DNA from 4 places in the Nocardia sp. NPDC055029 genome. Region 1 is predicted to be linked to each of the others. Evidence: riboswitches for the same ligand, from Rfam matches in the RefSeq annotation. Region 1 holds a riboswitch; each other region holds the start of a gene.
What was found. A riboswitch is a leader RNA that binds a small molecule or an ion and turns the genes downstream of it on or off. The one in region 1 is predicted to bind S-adenosylmethionine.
Positions count from the first base shown of each region.

Region 2: another riboswitch for S-adenosylmethionine. It lies ahead of ACWF9G_RS21045 (ABC transporter substrate-binding protein); the one in region 1 lies ahead of ACWF9G_RS28445 (aminotransferase class V-fold PLP-dependent enzyme).
Region 3: another riboswitch for S-adenosylmethionine. It lies ahead of ACWF9G_RS05105 (AfsA-related hotdog domain-containing protein); the one in region 1 lies ahead of ACWF9G_RS28445 (aminotransferase class V-fold PLP-dependent enzyme).
Region 4: another riboswitch for S-adenosylmethionine. It lies ahead of ACWF9G_RS01480 (bifunctional o-acetylhomoserine/o-acetylserine sulfhydrylase); the one in region 1 lies ahead of ACWF9G_RS28445 (aminotransferase class V-fold PLP-dependent enzyme).

Region 1 is NZ_JBSGVQ010000042.1:1,146-5,425, reverse strand. Features, by position in the region: gene ACWF9G_RS28455 (S8 family peptidase) at 1-158, opposite strand, end outside; gene ACWF9G_RS28450 (AAA family ATPase) at 182-1,312, opposite strand; SAM riboswitch class IV at 1,578-1,692, shown strand; gene ACWF9G_RS28445 (aminotransferase class V-fold PLP-dependent enzyme) at 1,741-3,057, shown strand; gene ACWF9G_RS28440 (excalibur calcium-binding domain-containing protein) at 3,207-3,758, shown strand; gene ACWF9G_RS28435 (hypothetical protein) at 3,785-4,135, opposite strand; gene ACWF9G_RS28430 (flavin reductase family protein) at 4,168-4,280, opposite strand, start outside.
Region 2 is NZ_JBSGVQ010000024.1:97,250-101,529, forward strand. Features, by position in the region: gene ACWF9G_RS21040 (ABC transporter permease) at 1-834, opposite strand, end outside; gene ACWF9G_RS21045 (ABC transporter substrate-binding protein) at 837-2,456, opposite strand; SAM riboswitch class I at 2,473-2,567, opposite strand; gene ACWF9G_RS21050 (hypothetical protein) at 2,780-3,478, shown strand; gene ACWF9G_RS21055 (DUF6892 domain-containing protein) at 3,659-4,261, opposite strand.
Region 3 is NZ_JBSGVQ010000004.1:70,390-74,669, forward strand. Features, by position in the region: gene ACWF9G_RS05090 (SMP-30/gluconolactonase/LRE family protein) at 1-619, opposite strand, end outside; gene ACWF9G_RS05095 (MarR family winged helix-turn-helix transcriptional regulator) at 734-1,183, shown strand; gene ACWF9G_RS05100 (SRPBCC family protein) at 1,241-1,696, opposite strand; SAM riboswitch class IV at 1,841-1,958, shown strand; gene ACWF9G_RS05105 (AfsA-related hotdog domain-containing protein) at 1,973-2,749, shown strand; gene ACWF9G_RS05110 (HAD family hydrolase) at 2,746-3,477, shown strand; gene ACWF9G_RS05115 (hypothetical protein) at 3,471-4,280, shown strand, end outside.
Region 4 is NZ_JBSGVQ010000001.1:383,466-387,745, forward strand. Features, by position in the region: gene ACWF9G_RS01470 (TetR/AcrR family transcriptional regulator) at 1-1, shown strand, start outside; gene metX (homoserine O-acetyltransferase MetX) at 3-1,151, opposite strand; gene ACWF9G_RS01480 (bifunctional o-acetylhomoserine/o-acetylserine sulfhydrylase) at 1,148-2,464, opposite strand; SAM riboswitch class IV at 2,545-2,655, opposite strand; gene ACWF9G_RS01485 (TetR family transcriptional regulator) at 2,719-3,459, opposite strand; gene ACWF9G_RS01490 (MFS transporter) at 3,593-4,280, shown strand, end outside.

The sequences.
Region 1 (4,280 bases):
GCCACCGCGCTCTCGCTCGCCGCGCGCACCATCGGCGCGAGCCGGACCCGCGCCTGCGCGACCGTATACGGCGGCTGCGGCGAATCACCGCCTCTGCCGGGGACGATCGGCGCGGTCAGCCGCTCACCGAAGCCGATCAGAAATCGCGGTCCGGCCACCCGAAATCCCCCCAGCGAGCACGTTATTGCCGTCGGTGCGTGAAGCCACGGAGGGTATCGCGCGACACCCCCGTCAGCGCGCTGATCTGGCGCTGAGACAAGCCTGACATGCCGACCAGGGTCTGTGCCAGCTGTAACCGATCGGTCCGCGAAAGTTCAGCTACCAGACGCGCGGAATGCTCGGCCATCAAGTCCGGCAGCGGCTGGTCATCGAGCACGCAACGACGCCGCAACCGCAGCATCGTGCGCTCGATATCGTTGAACGACAAGCCTTTCGACGCGATGGCGACGGCGTCAACGGCGGCATCGGGTAGCGGTTGGCCGGCGAAGCGGCGGATCGCCTCACCGCGCTGCGTCGTCTCCGGCAGCTCGAAGCAGACGGTGACGTCGAAGCGCCGCCACACGGCCGGGTCGAGGAGCTCGGCGTGGTTGGTCGCGCCGATCACCAGACCGGCGCCCGACGGCCAGTCGTCGATCTGCTGCAGCAGCACCGTGACCAGGCGTTTGAGTTCGCCCACATCGCGGTCGTCGTCGCGGCGCTTGGCGATCGCGTCGAGTTCGTCGAGCAGCAGCACGCAGGGTCGTTGCTTGGCGTAGTCGATGGCGTGGCGCAGGTTGGTGCCGGTCTTGCCGAGCAGGCTGCTCATGATCGTGGCCAGGTCGAGCACCACCAGCGGCAACTCCAGCTGATGGGCGAGCCAGGCCGCGGCCATGGTCTTTCCGACGCCGGGCGGACCGACGAAGAGCAGGCTGCGCGCCGGGGTGAGGTCGGCGGCGGCGAGACGGTCGGCCTGCTTGCGTTCGTCGACGATCTGGGTGAGCACCCGGTAGGTCTCGGCGGGCAGGATCGGCACCTCCGCGGTGGCGCCGGGCGGCACGACCCGCAGCAGCGGCAGGCGGCTGTCGCCGTCGACGGGGATCGGCGTATCGAGTTCGGCGCGTAGCGGATTGGCCCGCGTCGGGTTCTGCCTGAGCAGTCCGATCAGGGCCTCGGCGAGCTCGGGGCAGTCGGTGCGATGCCGGCGCGCGGCGCGGCGGACGAACATCGTGACGTCCTGTTCGCGGCCTGCCATCGCCAACCGAGCAAGGTGGACGAATTCGTCTGCTAGATCGGCGTTCACGTCCGCCGGTGTGGAGCTCAGGGCGTGTGACATGGTGTTCTTCCGATCGAAGGCATGGACTGATTTCGGTTCACTCGATCGTACGGCGTCCATCGCGGGCAAAGTTCACCCCTTGTGTACCGGTTTGACATCAGAACCCACCCGCAGCGCCACGTTGATCTGCCGAGTCGTCGGCGTAGCCGTCGCCTTCGTCGGATGCTAGTTGCGTGGCGACCCGGCGTCGGCGATTCCTGTCGGTTCGGGCGTGCCGATGGTGGTGGTTGACAGCTCCCTGGATCGTCTGTCACTCTCGTCAACAGGTCACGAGTACCAGCGACAAGCCCCGGCTAGCTGGTCGGCAACCCTCCTCCGCGGTGGGGTGCTCCGGGTGACGACCAGGCCGCCGTCCGCAGTGGGCGCGGCAAGCGCGGACTCGCAGCACCCTTTTCGGGAACGAGTCCCTGAGCCGACGGGATTTCGTCATGACCGCAGTAATCGACCCCACCTGTGCCCTGGCCGCCGTGTCCGGCGCCGACCTGCAGGTTCCGCTCGTGCAGGGCGGCACAAGCACCTACGCCAACTTCGACTACGCGGCGAGCGCGCCCGCGTTGCGGCAGGTCACCGACCGGATCTCGCAGCTGCTGCCGTACTACGCCAGCGTGCACCGCGGCGCGGGCTACGCCTCGCGGATCTCCACCGAGTGCTACGAGGCCTCGCGTGGCGCCGTCGCCCGGTTCGTCGACGCGTGTGACGACCAGGTCGTCGTGTTCACCCGCAACACCACCGATTCGCTGAACCTGCTGGCAGGCTGCGTGCCCGGGGAGACCGTCGTGCTCGATATCGAGCATCACGCGAACTTCCTGCCGTGGACCGCGCACGGTCGTCGGGTCGTGCAGGCCGCCGACACCGTCGAGGAGACGATCCGGCGGGTCGTCGCCGAATTGTGCAGCAAGCCCGCCGCATTGCTCGCGGTGACCGGGGCGTCCAATGTCACCGGTGAGGTGCTGCCGCTGGAGCGGCTGGCCACCATCGCCCACCTGTGCGGCGCGCGGATTCTCGTCGACGCGGCGCAGTTGGCCCCGCATCGCCGGATTTCGCTGCGTGAGAACGGGATCGACTATCTCGCCTTCTCCGGGCACAAGCTGTACGCGCCGTTCGGCGCCGGTGTGCTGGTCGGCAGGCGGGACTGGCTCGACGCGGGCGAGCCGTACCTGGCCGGTGGTGGCGCGGTGCGCGAAGTCGGTGTGGAACAGGTCGAGTGGGCCGCGGCACCGCAGCGGCACGAGGCGGGCTCGCCGAACGTGCTCGGCGCGGCCGCCATCGCCGCCGCCTGTGACGCGCTGGCCGCCATCGATCCCACCGAACTCGTTGCCGGCGAACGCTTTTTGGCCGACCGTCTGCGCGACGGTTTGGCCGCGATTCCCGGCGTCGACATCGTCCGCATCTGGTCCGACAGCCCCGACTGCGTCGGCATCGTCGCCTTCACCGTCGCCGGCTACGCCCCCGGCCAGGTCGCCGCCTACCTCTCCGCCGAACACGCCATCGGCATCCGCGACGGCCGCTTCTGCGCCCACCCCCTCCTCACCCGCCTCGGCCTCGACGCCGCCCTCCGCGCCAGCATCGGCCTCGGCACCACCGCCACCGACGTAGACCGCCTGATCACGGCCATCGCCACCCTCACCGAATCCGGCCCGACCTGGACCTACGCCACCACCGAAGGCCTCTGGAACCCCCCCCCCGAAACCCGCCCCCTCACCGCCGATTCCCCCGCAGGCGCCGCCCCCTGCCTCATCGGCTGAACCGAGCCACCGTCGCGGCGGGCCCAACGGCCCGCCCGCTTCGGCACGCCGTCCTCGAGAATGTTTGACGCGCCGCAGAACTGGGTAACGGGCCTCTGGCCAGTCGCGATGAAGCCCCGCAGAAGTGCTCAGACACCTTAGGGGAAATAGTGACTCGACCGAATCAGCCGCCTGATCCGTGGGCTCGTCCGCCCAGGCCACAGGACAAGAAGCGCCGCTGGCCCGTGGTGGCCGGGATCGGAGTTGTCGGAGTGCTTGGTCTAGCCGCGATCGGCGGTCTTGCTGAGGACGAGTCTGCGCCCGAGGTGCGTAGCTCGGCTACCTCGACTACCCGCATCGCCGAAACATCCACAACTACAATCACTTCGACGACAACAACCCCGCCGCCTACCGCTACGACAACCACCGTCGTGCCCCTGGCGACCACCACCGTCGACATCCCGGCGGCCCCGATCGCCCCGACGACTACGGTCGAACTGCCACCTCCACCGCCGGTGGTCGCCCCTGCACCGACGACGACAGTGCCGGTACCAGCACCGCGTATCGAGGCGGTCCCCGAACCGGATGCGCCGCCCGCCCCCAGCGCCTATTACAGGAACTGCGCCGCCGCCCGCGCAGCCGGCGCAGCCCCTCTTCACCGCGGCGAACCCGGCTACCGCTCAGATCTCGACCGCGACAACGACGGCGTGGCCTGCGAATAGAGCGCCGTCCCGCTCATTGCGGCGGGCTACTCGTCGAAGTGCCCACCCGCCGAGCTCTGTGCTACGAACTTTCCTTCGCGCGCATCACGGGCGGACTCGAGCAGCCGCAGGCCACCATGTGTGGCGACAAGATAGTCCGTCGTATCCATCGCGCGAATGGCATCGCCTGCCTGGACGTGCACGGAGATCTTGTTCGAGAAGGTGAACGAGAACTCGCCGGCGGGCGACCTGTGGAATCCGATCGATTCCACGACGCCGTGCGCGACAACGGTTTCTGCTCGTGTGAGCTCGACCGGATCACCGAGGTCGAACGAGCCGGTGACATGGCCGACAACGTGCGGGTTCTGCTGGTAGCTGACGGTAAAGACGTTGGTCACACGGAACTCGCTCATGGTCACGGGTTGTCCGATCAGGTGTCGAGGGCGGTGGGGCGGTGGTATTTGCCGTTGTAGTAGAGGAGGGGGGCGGCGGTGGGGGTTTCGTGGGTTTGGTCGTGGACTCGGGTGACGAGGCCGACCGCGA
Region 2 (4,280 bases), on a different contig from region 1:
GACGGGGATGTCCTGGTTGAGCACGGAGGTCTGGGTCAGCCTGCCGACACCGGCGCGGGCGAACACCGATTCCACCACCACCGACCCGGCCAGCACGGTGCCCACCAGCACACCGGCGATGGTGAACGCGGGCACGCTGGCCAACCGGGCGACGTGGCGCCGCTGCACCCACCACCGCGAGGCGCCCTTGGCGAGCGCGACCTCGGTGAACGGCTGCCGCCAGGTCTGTTCCAGCCCGGCGGCGAGTACCTGGGCGATCACCGCACCGATCGGCAGTGCCAGGGTGAGCGCGGGCAGCAGGGTGCCGCGCAGTCCCGTCCCGCCGAAGGCCGGAAACCAGTGCAGCCGAAACGAGAACAGCTGCAACAGGATCAGACCGGTCCAGAACGTCGGCACCGAAACAGCCAGCGGTGGTAGGGCACTGAGCGTATTGCGCAGCCACGGCCGCCGCGTGTAGGTGGCGGCGAACGCCAATGCGGTGCCGCCGATCGCGGCGAACACCAGGGCTAGCAGCGCCAATCCGAGAGTCGGGGGCAGGGCGTCGCCGAGCGCTTCGGTCACGGGCTGACCGGTGCTGATGGACCGCCCGAGGTCACCGCTGACCGCATTGCCGAGCGCGGTCACATACTGCTCCCACAGCGGCTTGTCCAGGCCGTAGCGGGCCTGCAGTTCCGCGATCGCCGCCTTGTCGACGACGGTGCCGGGCCCACCGCCGTCGGCGGCCATCGACACCGGATCCGCAGGCAGCAGGTAGAGCACGACGAAGGAGATCGTGAACGCCGCCCACAACACCCAGAGCGCCTGCAGCACCCGGGAACCCACGTATCGGCTCATGATCAGCGCCCGCTCAGCCAGGTGTCGAAGAACTGCAGCCGGGCCGAGGCCTCGAACTTCAGATCCTGGGTGGTCGCGGCCGCGCCGATCGCCTGGGACAGCTCGACGGTGGGGATGTAGAGGCCGTTGTCGAGGATCTGCTGCTGCGCGGTCTTGATCAGCGTCGCCCGTGCGGCCGGATCATTGGCGGCCAGCTGCTTGTCCAGGGTCTCGTCCAGCGCCGGGATCGGTCCGCGGGCATTGAGGTTGCGACCGGTGATCGAGAAGGGCGTGCGCAGGATGTCGCCGTCGGCGCGGGTGGAATTGCCGTAGGTGGCGTCGTAGTCCTTGGAGTTCATCTTGGCGGTCCACTCCGGCAGCGACACCAGGTCGAGTGTCAGGTCGACGCCCACCTGGCGAAGCTGCTGCTGCACCAGCTCCAGGATCGCCTGGTTGCCCGCGAACACCTGGCTGAACGTCACCGAGAAGCTCAGGCGCTCACCGTTCTTCGCGCGGATGCCGTCGGCGCCGGGAACCCAGCCTGCCTGGTCGAGAATCGACTTCGCCTTGGCCGGGTCGTGGGGAAGTTGTGCCGAGAGATCCGCGTACGCGGGTGTCGCCGAGGCCAGCGTCGAGGTCGCGACCTTGAACTGCGGGCCGAGCACGGTGTCGACGAGCTGCTTGCGGTCCAGCGCCGGCAGCAGTGCCTGGCGCACCGCCGGATCGCGCAGCGGGCCACGAGTCACGTTGGGGTGCAGGCCGAACGGCGTGCCGGGGTTGGACGTGGACAGCACCTGGCCGCCGACGGCCTCGATCTGCGGTGCGTCCTGGGGCAGCGCGTCACTGATCGCGTCGAGCTGACCGGAGACGAGACTGCCGGTGCGCACCCCGGATTCGGGGACGACGGTGAACTCGATCCGGTCCAGGTACGCCTCGCCCTGATGCCCGAATACCGCCGATCCCCAGTGGTATCCGGCCCGCTTCGCCAGCGTCACCGAGACGTCCTGCTTGTAGCCGGCGTAGGTGAACGGCCCGCTGCCGATATTGTCGCCTGCGCACCTGGCCTCGGCCGGTTTGGCATTGGTCGCCTTGGCGAGTATTCCGAGCTGCGGTGTGGAGGAGGCCTGCAGGAACTGCGCGTTGGGCTGGCTGAATTCCACTCGGGCGGTGAGCTTGTCGACCGCGGTCGTGCCGACGTAGTTGGTGAGGTAGCTCGTGCCGAGCGGCGCCTTCGCGCCACCGAGTTTCACGATCGCGTCGAAGGTGTCGCGCACCGAGTCCGCGGTGACCGGCGTGCCGTCGCTGAAGGTGACGCCGTCGGCGAGCGTGAACGTGAACACCTTCGCGTCGGAGCTGACCTCCCAGCTGGTGGCCAGCCACGGCGTGATCGCGCCGGTCTTCGGGTCCTGATCGGTGAGCGAGTCGACGATCTGACGGGCGACGTAGATGGACTGGTTCGAGCCCGCCTGCGCCGGATCCGAGCACGACGGCGCCTGCGACAGGCCGTAGCGCAGCGTGCCGCCGGGCTGGGGCGGACCGGCCTGCCCACCCGAGCCTGCGCTGTCACTACCGCACGCGACCACGGAGGTGGCGACGGCGAGAACGCCGGCGACAGCGGCGAGACGATGATGGGGACCGATCACGGGGTGCACTTTCTTCCTTCCATCGAACCCGGCGGAAGCACCCACACCCGGGGAACGGGCGGGTTGCTGCGACGTCGTCGAGCCGGGTCTCTCGGTCGCTCTGGATGGTTGTGACCGGCCGCAGGGGCCGGTACCGAATCAGCATGTGGCACTGGCGGGATCCTTCACAACGGTAAGGATCAGCGTGAGCGCAGAGCTTGGAACGCGGGGCGTACTCGGGCACACTGTGCGACGCGCCGACGGCTCGGTGCCATCTCACCTGCGCGGATTACGCCCGGTACGGGAGTAGCGTCGGATGTCTTCGCGTCCATGAGGAGTGCGCCGTGACCGAGCCGCGTCGTTTCACCACACTGACCACGCTGGCGGCCTGTGCCGCCGCGCTGCTACTGGCCGCGCCTACCGCGGCGGCGGCGCCCGAGGTAACCAGGGATGCGCCGGCGGCGCAGACGGCGGCTCCGGGCGACCTGCTCGGCGCGTATCAGACCGTCGTCGACACCCTCGAAGCGCTCGGCGTCCAGCCGTTCCTGTATCCGACGGTCGCCGCGAACTGCGCCGGTGACGACCTCGGCCTGATCCCCGCCGTCGCGGGTGCGGTCCCTGGCCCGTGGCCGGCGAATACCGTCCAGGTCCCCGGCCTCGACCTCACCGCCGTGAAGTCCGGCCAGACGATGTTCACCTTCCTGCCCTACGGCCTGTCGCCGGACACGGCCACCACCAAGACCTCCGGCATGCAGGTGGCCTGGCTCAACATCAGCACCGGCCGCGGTGGTCTGGCCTCGATGGGCTCGATCACCGACATCGTCCGCGCGATGGTCCCGCCCGAGGTACCCGTCGAACTGCGCCCCCTCGCCGAAACCGCCATCCGCGACTTCCTGTTCACCGCCATCCCCGTCGGCGGAGTGCGGGCGGTCCCCGTCGACACCGGCCACGGCACCGTCCTGGCCGCCGTCTTCGGCACCACCGACAACGCGGGCCGCTCCTGCTTCTTCTTCCCGACCGTCGGCATCACCGAAGTCCCCTGATCGTCTCAGTCCGCCCGCGCCGCTCGACGTTCTCGGCATGGACCTCTCCGCTGCCGTCGCCTGGTGAGGTCATGGGGCAGGCATGGCGGGCGGCCAGTCCCGATGCCAGATGACGTGGCCGCTCTCGCTGCCCCCGACTACACGGCCATGCGCGACTCACTCGAAACCACCCACCGGGATTTACCAGCCGTGCACCGCCACGCCGCGTGTCCGCAGCGCACCGACCACACTGCGCCACTCCTCGTTGTCGTGTGCCTTGAAACCGTTGAAGATCACCAGCTCGGTCAGCGCGGGCAGAGCGGCGATGACACCGACGTCACGATTCTGGATGCCCGAATCCAGTCTGAGGCGCTGTAGCCTGGTCAACCCCGCAAGCGGGGCGAGACTGGTGGCTTCGACCATCGAGTTGAGATCGAGATCTTCGAGTGCCGCACAGTAGGCGATCCCGTCCAGGTTCGTGATCGAGAAATGCCTGCCGAAGTGCCACCACCCGGGGTAGAGCTGATAGACCTCACGATCGCCGTCCAGACACAGGTCAGTCACCTGTGCCAGATCGTCCGAGGTCAACGGGAGGGTGAGAAGAAACCGTTGCAGCTGTGGCAGGTAGTCGTAACCGAGCTGCTCGATGATCTCGTCCCAAGCCGGACCACCGGCTGAGGCCTGGTAGGCGGCGTATTCCTCCCGCAGCGACGACAGCCACCAGTAGTCTTCGAGTCGAGCACTATACACCTCGTCGAGCAGCGCGAGTCGAAGGTTGCGGTCAGCCAGTTCGATAATCGCCATCAGCGAAGCGTACGGGCCC
Region 3 (4,280 bases), on a different contig from region 1:
CCGCCGACATCGCGACGACGAGCAGATACGTCCCTGCCGGATCGGCGACGATGCCGTTCAGTTCGAAGGTCTTCGCGTCGCGCGGTCCGAGCACCGGACCCAGGTCGTAAGCGACCCCCAATTCGCCACGGCCCGTGGCCACTTGGTCCGGGGTGACCCGATAGACGACATTGCGGACACTGTCGGTCAGATAGGCGCTCCCGTCGGCCCCGAAGTCGAGATCGTTGACGAAACGCGGAGCGGCGCCCGCCACCTCGAACCGGGCCAGCAGCGCGCGGGAGCCGATGTCGTACACCGCGACTCCCACACCCGAATCGATCACCCACAGCCTGCCGTCCCGGTCGACCCGCACGCCGTTGGTGGTCTTACGGCCGTCCGCGCCGGCGGGCAGGAACACTTCCGCGCGCTTGGCTCCCGCGGCCGCCCGATAGACCGTGCCGTCGGCGAACGAGCCGATATAGCTGTCACCGGAGCGGGCATCAAGCGCAATGCCCTCGGGATACACAGCGTTGCCGGGCAGCTCGAAGGCGGTGCGCAACGTGGGCGCGGAGTCGGTTCCGCACGCCGTCGCGGACAGACAGGCGACGGCCAGGGCGATGGTGGCGCTGGACCTGATCATGATGAAGCCTCTCAGTGATGTAATGCCAAACATCAAGCAATGGGCAGAAATGTAGATTAGAGTTCTAATGATCGTCAAGGGCATTACGTGATGACGGGCGGATACCATGCACGCATGACGTCCATGCCCGCCGCCGAGAGGCTCGGCACGTATATCAAGCGCGCCGAGCAGGCCCTGATCGCGGCGAAGACCGCCGCGCTGAAGCCGGCCGGGCTGACGGTCCCGCAGTACAGCGCCCTGCTGCACCTCGCGGAGAACCCCGGCATCTCCGCCGCGGCGCTGGCCAGACTGGCGGGGGTGACGCCGCCGACCATGAACACCGTCCTGACCAACCTCCAGGACCGTGGCCTGGTCGAGCGCACGCCGCACGAGTGGCACAAGAACGTGCTGGAGACCCGGCTGACCGAGGCAGGCCGGGAGGTGACCGCCGCGGGGGACGTGAACGCGGTCGCGGTGGAGCGTGACCTCGCGGCCCGGTTCACCGCCGAGGAGCTCGCGACGGTGACGGCTCTGCTCACGCGCACGGCGGAGGCTCTGGAGGAGATCAGGCAAGACCTGCCGTGACCCCGAAACGACGAGAGCCCGCCGGAAGATCCGGCGGGCTCTCGAGGTGTGTGCGGGTCAGCGCTCCGCGACAGCCTTGACCTTGCTGAGGGTTTCGTGCATGCCCGCGACCAGGTCGGCCTCGAACTTCTCCTCGCCGCCGAGGGCGACCTTGATCGTCCCGCGCAGCCACGCGGGCACGCCCTTGACGGGGTCGACGGTGCGGGTCTCGACAACGCGGGTGCCGGTAGCGGTCGGTTCGAGCTCGTAGCGCCACACCGTGCGGTTCTCGTTCATCCGGAACGCGATGGACTTGTTGGGCTCGTAGCTCACGATGCGCGAAGTGGTCGGGTACACCTTCCAGCCGACCTTGTTCAGATTGACGGTGTAGGCGCCGTCGCGGACCCCACCGACGGCGATCATCTTCAGCGTGGTCGGGCTGAGCTCGGGCATGCGGCGCAGGTCGGCCAGGATCGACCACACCTTCTCCGGCGCTGCGGCGATGTCGATGCTGGCTTCGAGATTGTTCGGCAACGGTGCCTCCGGGATGGGTGTGACGGACTGTCACGCACAGCATAGGCATCGTCGACCAGGGGATCTTCCGCCTGTGGTCGGATTTTTCGCAGCGTGGTCGCAACACTGTTCAAAAGGTTTGCGGCCGAATAATTTTCGTTCGACGGTCACGAGTTCCAGCTTCGAGCCCCGGCTTGCTGGGCGGCAACCCTCCATCGGCGGCGGGGTGCTCCGGGTGACGACCGGATGGCGGGGGAGTTCCCACCCGCCATAAGCGTCCTTCTGAAGGGTTCATCCATGTCTGTTGTCCAACTCGACTCCACCACCCGTGCCCCGGAAACGGTGGCGACCACGTTCGTCGTGGTGGCCGACCGGTTTCTCGGTATCTCCGCGGACGACCGGGTGCACACCGTGTCGGGCCTCGTCGCCCTGTTGCGTAGCGGCCGCCTGGCCGATCGGGAGTTGACGGTGCACTTGGGGCAGGGCATCACCCGGCACGATCTCGACTACCTCGACCATGTCGCGCAGACCGCGGGGGCCGGGTTGCGGGTGGTCGGGGAGATCGCCGAGCCCGCCCGCCGCCATCACGTGCACAAGTACCAGCACTCCAATGTGCTGCTGGCCGGGCTGACCAGGGAAGCCGAGAACCTCTTCCGCGCCGATCTGCGCCTCGACAGCGACAACGAACTGCTGCTCGACCATCAGACCGGCGAGCACGTGCAGGGCATCGTGGTGATCGAGGCGGTGCGCCAGCTGTTCCTGGCCGCGTTCGAACTCGAGTACGGCGTGCGCAGGCCGCAGGAGCACTTCTACATCGTGTGGAACAACGTGGACCTGCGGTTCACCTCGTTCCTGTTCCCGCTGCCCGCGACCCTGCACGCCCGGCTCACACCGGTCTCGGTGGACGACCCTGGCAAGCTGCAGTTCGTCATCGAGACCGAGGTGCGCCAATTCGGCAAGACCGTGGCCGACTCGCGCGTCGAGTTCACCGCGCTGCCCAACGAGCGCATCGCGCAGATCGAGCGGGCCAAGGCGGCCAAGGCTGTCACCGCGCACCTGGCGGAGTCGGCATGAGCGAGCGGCGAGTAGGCGCCGGCGCGGCGTTCTTCGATGTCGACGAAACGCTGATCACCGTCAAGAGCATGTTCGCGTTCCTGCGGCACTGGCTCGCCGAGAACGGTGACGACGGCGGCGAGTACGCGCGCATCACCGGCGAGATCAAGGAGCGCGCGGCGGCAGGAACCCCGCGCGAGGAGATCAACCGCCACTACTACCGGGTCTATCGCGGAGTCGAGTACGCCGCGCTCGCGGAATCGGGGAAGCGCTGGTTCGGCGCCTTCGCCGCCGACGGTTCGCCGTTCTATCTCGACACCCTGGAAGCTCTGCGCGCACATCATGATTCGGGTGTGCGCACGGTGCTGCTCTCCGGGTCGTTCGCGCCGGCGATCGCCCCGGTGGCCGGCGCGGTAGGCGCCGATCACATCATCGCCACCGAACCGGTGCTCGACGAACACGGCGTGCTGACCGGCGAGGTGCACCGCCCGATGATCGGCGAGGCCAAAGGCGAAGCGGTGGTGGCCTACCTCCGCGAACACGGCATCAGCCCCGACGACACCTGGGGTTACGGCGATCACAGCACGGACCTGCCGTTTCTGTGGATCGTCGCGCATCCCTTCCACCGCGGCGACGACCCGCACCTGCTTGCCGCCGCGACCGCGGCGTGGCGCAGGCTCGGTGACCGGGTCGGCGACGTGAACGGCATCGAACTCGCCGACGATCGAAAGGTGTTGTCCGCATGGTGAAACGGCTCTACGATCTGACGCCGACCACGCAGGGCCCGCTGTATCCGCCCAGTGAAATCGTGGACGCCGATGGCAATTTCCTCGTCGTCGGTTTCCTCAACGAAGCGGGCCCAGACGGCACGGTGACGCGTCGATGGGGACGTGCCGTCGTCGCGGCCGACACCCCACTGCCCGCGTTCGGCGAGAACCTGCCGTACCGGGTGATTCGTGAACTGCCCGAGCAGCTTTCAGCGGACGACGCGAATCTGGTTCTGCACACGCTTCCGTTGCCACTGCCCGCGCACAACTACCCGATGGTCTTCGCTCCCGACCAGCTCCCGAACGCAGGGGAGGTGGTGCGACCCAGCTACCCCTTCCATGAGGTGCCGATCCCTGATCTGCGCCCCGAGGACGGTCGCAAACTCACCGAGCCGGTCACGCTCGGCCGCTGGCTGGAAGCACGTGGCACGGTAGAGGTCTCCGTCAGCGACGACGAACGGCACGGCGAATTCCGTTTCGAGCTCAGTGGATTGATCCCCGATTCGCTCTACACGATCATGTCCCTGCGCTCGGGCGACCTGAATCCGGCCGCACCCACCCGCCCCGGCCCACTCGGTGTCCCCAATGTCTTCATCACGGCCGCCGATGGCACCGCCACCTACCGGGCCACCCTCCCCAACCCGTTCCCCGACCCGACTACCCCCGGCGCGAACCGCATCATCAGCGTGGTCGTCCTCTGGCAGAGCTATCAGCAGAACTACGGCGGCGCGATCGGCCACTTCGGCCTCGGCGGCGACATCCACGCCCAGCTCAAACTCCCCACC
Region 4 (4,280 bases), on a different contig from region 1:
AGTCAGCGGCTCTCGCGAGCCAGGCGCATCGTCTCGGTGAGCAGCTTCGACACCGCGGCGGCCTCGGTCAGGAAGCCGTCGTGCCCGTCGCGCGAGTGCACGATCTCGAGACCGGCGCAGCCGGGCAGACCCTCGGCCAGCTCGGCCTGGGTGTGCAGGGGGTAGAGTCGATCGGAGTCGACACCGCCCACCACGCACGGGACCGGGGTCGAGGCCAGCGCGGCGGCGATCCCGCCACGGCCGCGACCCACGTCGTGCCGGTTCATGGCCTCGCTGAGCAGTACATAGGTGGCCGGATCGAATCGCTGACAGAGCTTCTCGGCCTGGTGCTCGAGGTAGCTCTGCACCGCGTAGCGGCCGCCCGTCCACGGATCCTCGTCGCCCTGGGGCCGATTGGTGAAGCGGTGGTCGAGCTCGCCGTCGGTGCGGTAGGTCAGGTGCGCGATGCGCCGGGCCAGGCCCATGCCGGTCATCGGGGCGCGGCCGGTGCCGTGATAGTCCCCGCCCTGCCAATCCGGATCGGCGGTGATGACGGCCATCTGGGTGGTCTGGGTGCCGATCTGATCGGCGGTGGCGCGGGCGCCGACGGCCAGCACGAGCGCGGCCGCGACCCGCTCGGGCTGCCCGACGACCCACTCCAGCACTCGCATGCCGCCCATCGACCCGCCGACGACGGCGCCCAGCCGCTCGATCCCGAGCAGCTCGAGCAGCTGCGCCTCCGCGGTCACCTGGTCACGGATGGTCAGATCGGGAAAGCGCGAGCCCCACGGCGTGCCGTCGGGCGCGAGCGAGGACGGGCCGGTGCTGCCTTTGCAGCCGCCGAGCACGTTGGTCGCGATCACACACCATTCGTCGGTGTCGATCGGCGCGCCGGGCCCGACCATGCCCTCCCACCAGCCGGGCTGCGCGTTGTCCGCGCTGGCGATGACATGCGAGTCACCGGTCAGCGCGTGTTCGACGAGCACCACATTGTCGAGCGTGGGCGAGAGCTCGCCCCAGCGTTGCACCGCCAGCCGCACATCGGGGAGCACGGCGCCGTTCTCCAGCGCCACGTCCCCGATGGCGACCACGCCGAGTCGCCCGTCCGGCGGTGGCAGCAGGGCCACACCGGTTGCGGGACGGGCGATCGGCGATTCGGTGCTCACAGTCACGTCGTCGCCGCCGCGAAACCTGCGCGCAGATCGGCCAGGATGTCGTCGATTCCCTCGATGCCGACGGCGAGCCGGACCAGCCCCGGAGTGACGCCGGAGGCCAGTTGCTCTTCGGGCGTCAACTGCGAGTGCGTGGTCGATGCCGGGTGAATCACGAGAGAACGCACATCACCGATGTTAGCGACATGGCTGTGCAGGCTTAACGCGTCCACGAACTTCTTGCCCGCGTCGACACCGCCGCGCAGCTCGAACGCGACGATCGCGCCCGCGCCCTTGGGTGCGAGCTGCTTGGCCCGCGCGTACCAGGGCGAGGTCTCGAGCCCCGCATAGTACACGGCCTCGACGCCCGGCTGCTCGGCGACGAACTTCGCCACGGCCTCGGCGTTGGACACGTGCCGTTCGACCCGCAGGCTCAGCGTTTCGATGCCCTGGGCGATGAGGAACGCGTTGAACGGCGACACCGCGGCACCCAGATCGCGCAGCAGCTGCACGCGGGCCTTCAGCGCGAAGGCGGGCGCGCCAAGGTCGGCGAACACCGCGCCGTGGTAGCTGGGATCGGGCTCGGTGAAACCGGGGAAGCGCGCGTTGCCGTCGGCGTCGCGCACGGTCCAGTCGAAGGTGCCGCCGTCGACGATCGCGCCCGCGACCGCGGCGCCGTGCCCGCCCAGGTACTTCGTGGCCGAGTGCACGACGATGTCGGCGCCGTTGGCCAGCGGCTGGATCAGGTACGGGGTCGCGACGGTGTTGTCGACGATCAGCGGGATACCGGCCTTGTGCGCCACCTCGGCGATGCCGGGGATGTCGAACACCGCGCTGCTCGGGTTGGCGATGGTCTCGCCGTAGAAGGCCTTGGTGTTGGGCCGGATGGCGGCCTGCCACTGCGCCAGGTCGTCGGGATCCTCGACGAAGGAGACCTCGATGCCGAGCTTGGGCAGCGAGTAGTGGAACAGGTTGTACGTGCCGCCGTAGAGGTGCGGGCTCGACACGATGTGGTCACCGGCGCTGGCCAGGTTCAGGATCGCGTAGGTCTCGGCGGCCTGGCCGGAGGCCAGCAGCAGCGCCGCGACGCCACCCTCGAGCGCGGCGATGCGCTGCTCGACCGCGTCCTGGGTGGGGTTCATGATCCGGGTGTAGATGTTGCCCGGTTCGGCGAGACCGAACAGCGCGGCGGCGTGGTCGGTGTCGCGGAAGGTGTAGGAGGTGGTCTGGTAGATCGGCAGTGCCCGCGCGTTGGTGCTCGCGTCGGGGGCCTGGCCCGCGTGGATCTGCTTGGTCTCGAAGGACCAGTTCTCGGGCAGGGCAGAGTCGGTCATGAATTGCTCCAGGATTGTTTGCCGGTGTCTCGCGTCAGCTGGGTCGGATCGACGGACAACAACACATGGGGGCCTCCTGCAATGCGCGCTTGCTCTCGACCTTCGAGAGCCCGGTCATCACCCGGAGCACCCCACCGCAGCTGGAGGGTTGCCGACCAGCGAGCCGGGGCTTGGCGCTGGTACTCATGACCTTGCCGTCATGTTAACCGGCCATCGTGTCAGCGCGGAAACTTCCCCCGGTTTCGTCGCCTGGATCACTCCGCCGACGGTGTGCCGACCTCTGGCGTGTCGCCGTCGGCGTGCGCACCGCAGACGCGGCGAAGCTCGTGGTAGGCGCGCAGGATGGCGGCCTTGGTCACCCCGGCGGCGGCTTCCGGCGTCGAGCCGAGCAGCTCGTCCTCGATGGCGGCGAGCGAGAGGTGGCACAACATCTGCCAGGTGCCGGCCACCACCCGGACCGAGAAGTCGTCCGGCGTGGTCGCCATCCGCTCGGCGAGTTGCGCGCAGACCGAGACGTTCTTCTTCTCCGCGTATTCGAGGGCGCGCGCGTTCACGGCCTGGCTGGTCCGCATGATCCGCTGCATCTGCTGGAACTGGCGCAGGAACCGGATGCCGTCGGCCTCGGCCTCGGTATCGACGACCTGCAGGTAGGCGTCACACAGCGCCTTGAGTTCGTTGCCGGTGCGCGGTTGCCCGGCGAGTGCGACGGCGACGGTGCCGCCGAACTCGTCGATCGGCGCGAGCACGATGTCTTCCTTGAGCGGGAAGTAGCGGTTGACCGTGCGCGGGGAGACATCGGCGCCCGCGGCGATCTGCTCGACCGTCGTCGCGTCGAAGCCCTGTGTTTCACACAGTCGCAGCCCGACCTCGATGATCGCCGCCTTGGTCTGGAGCTTCTTGCGTTCACGCAGGCCCGCAGGCACGCGGTCGGCCGCGGTGGGGCCTGCCGGTTCGGTCGCCCGGTCCGCGCCGATCGGAGTGGTCGAGTCCAGCATCCCTCCAGATTACCGTCCTGCCTGATTTGTCTGTCCCTTCCCGTCAAATGGCGCAGTCAGACATTTTGCTCTTGACGCCAATTGTCTCGTGGTGCCAGGATTAGGCCAGCCTTCGAGTGACTAGGAGTCCGTGGTGACCGGCATCGAGATAGACGCGAAACCAACTGATACACAACAGAATTCGACGCGATGGTGGGCGCTGGCTGTCCTCGCCTCCGCACAGTTGATGGTGATCCTCGACGCCACCGTCGTCACGATCGCGCTCCCGTTCGCCCAGAAAGACCTCGGCATCAGCGAGGGCGACAAACAGTGGGCGCTCACCGCCTACACCCTGATCTTCGGCGGCCTGCTGTTGCTGGGCGGGCGGATGGCCGACTACCTCGGCCGCAGGCGCATCTTCCTGATCGGCCTGGTCGGGTTCGCCGCCGCGTCGGCGCTGGCCGGGCTCGCCCAGGACGGGTTGCAGCTGTTCCTCGGGCGCGGCTTGCAGGGCGCGTTCGCGGCGTTGCTCGCGCCATCGGCACTGTCGCTGTTGTCGGTGACGTTCACCGACGTCAAGGAGCGGGCGCGCGCGTTCGCGGTGTTCGCCGGTATCTCGGCGGGCGGTGTCGCGTTCGGGTTGATCGTCGGTGGCGCGCTCACCGAGTACGTGTCGTGGCGCTGGACCCTGCTGATGAACACGCCGGTCGCGATCGTCGCGCTGCTCGGCGCGCTGGCGGTCATCGTGCGCGATGTGCCGGTGCCGCGGGTCGGCGGTTACGACCTGCCCGGCGCCGTCACCGTGACGCTCGGGCTGGTGTCGATCGTCTACGGATTCAGCC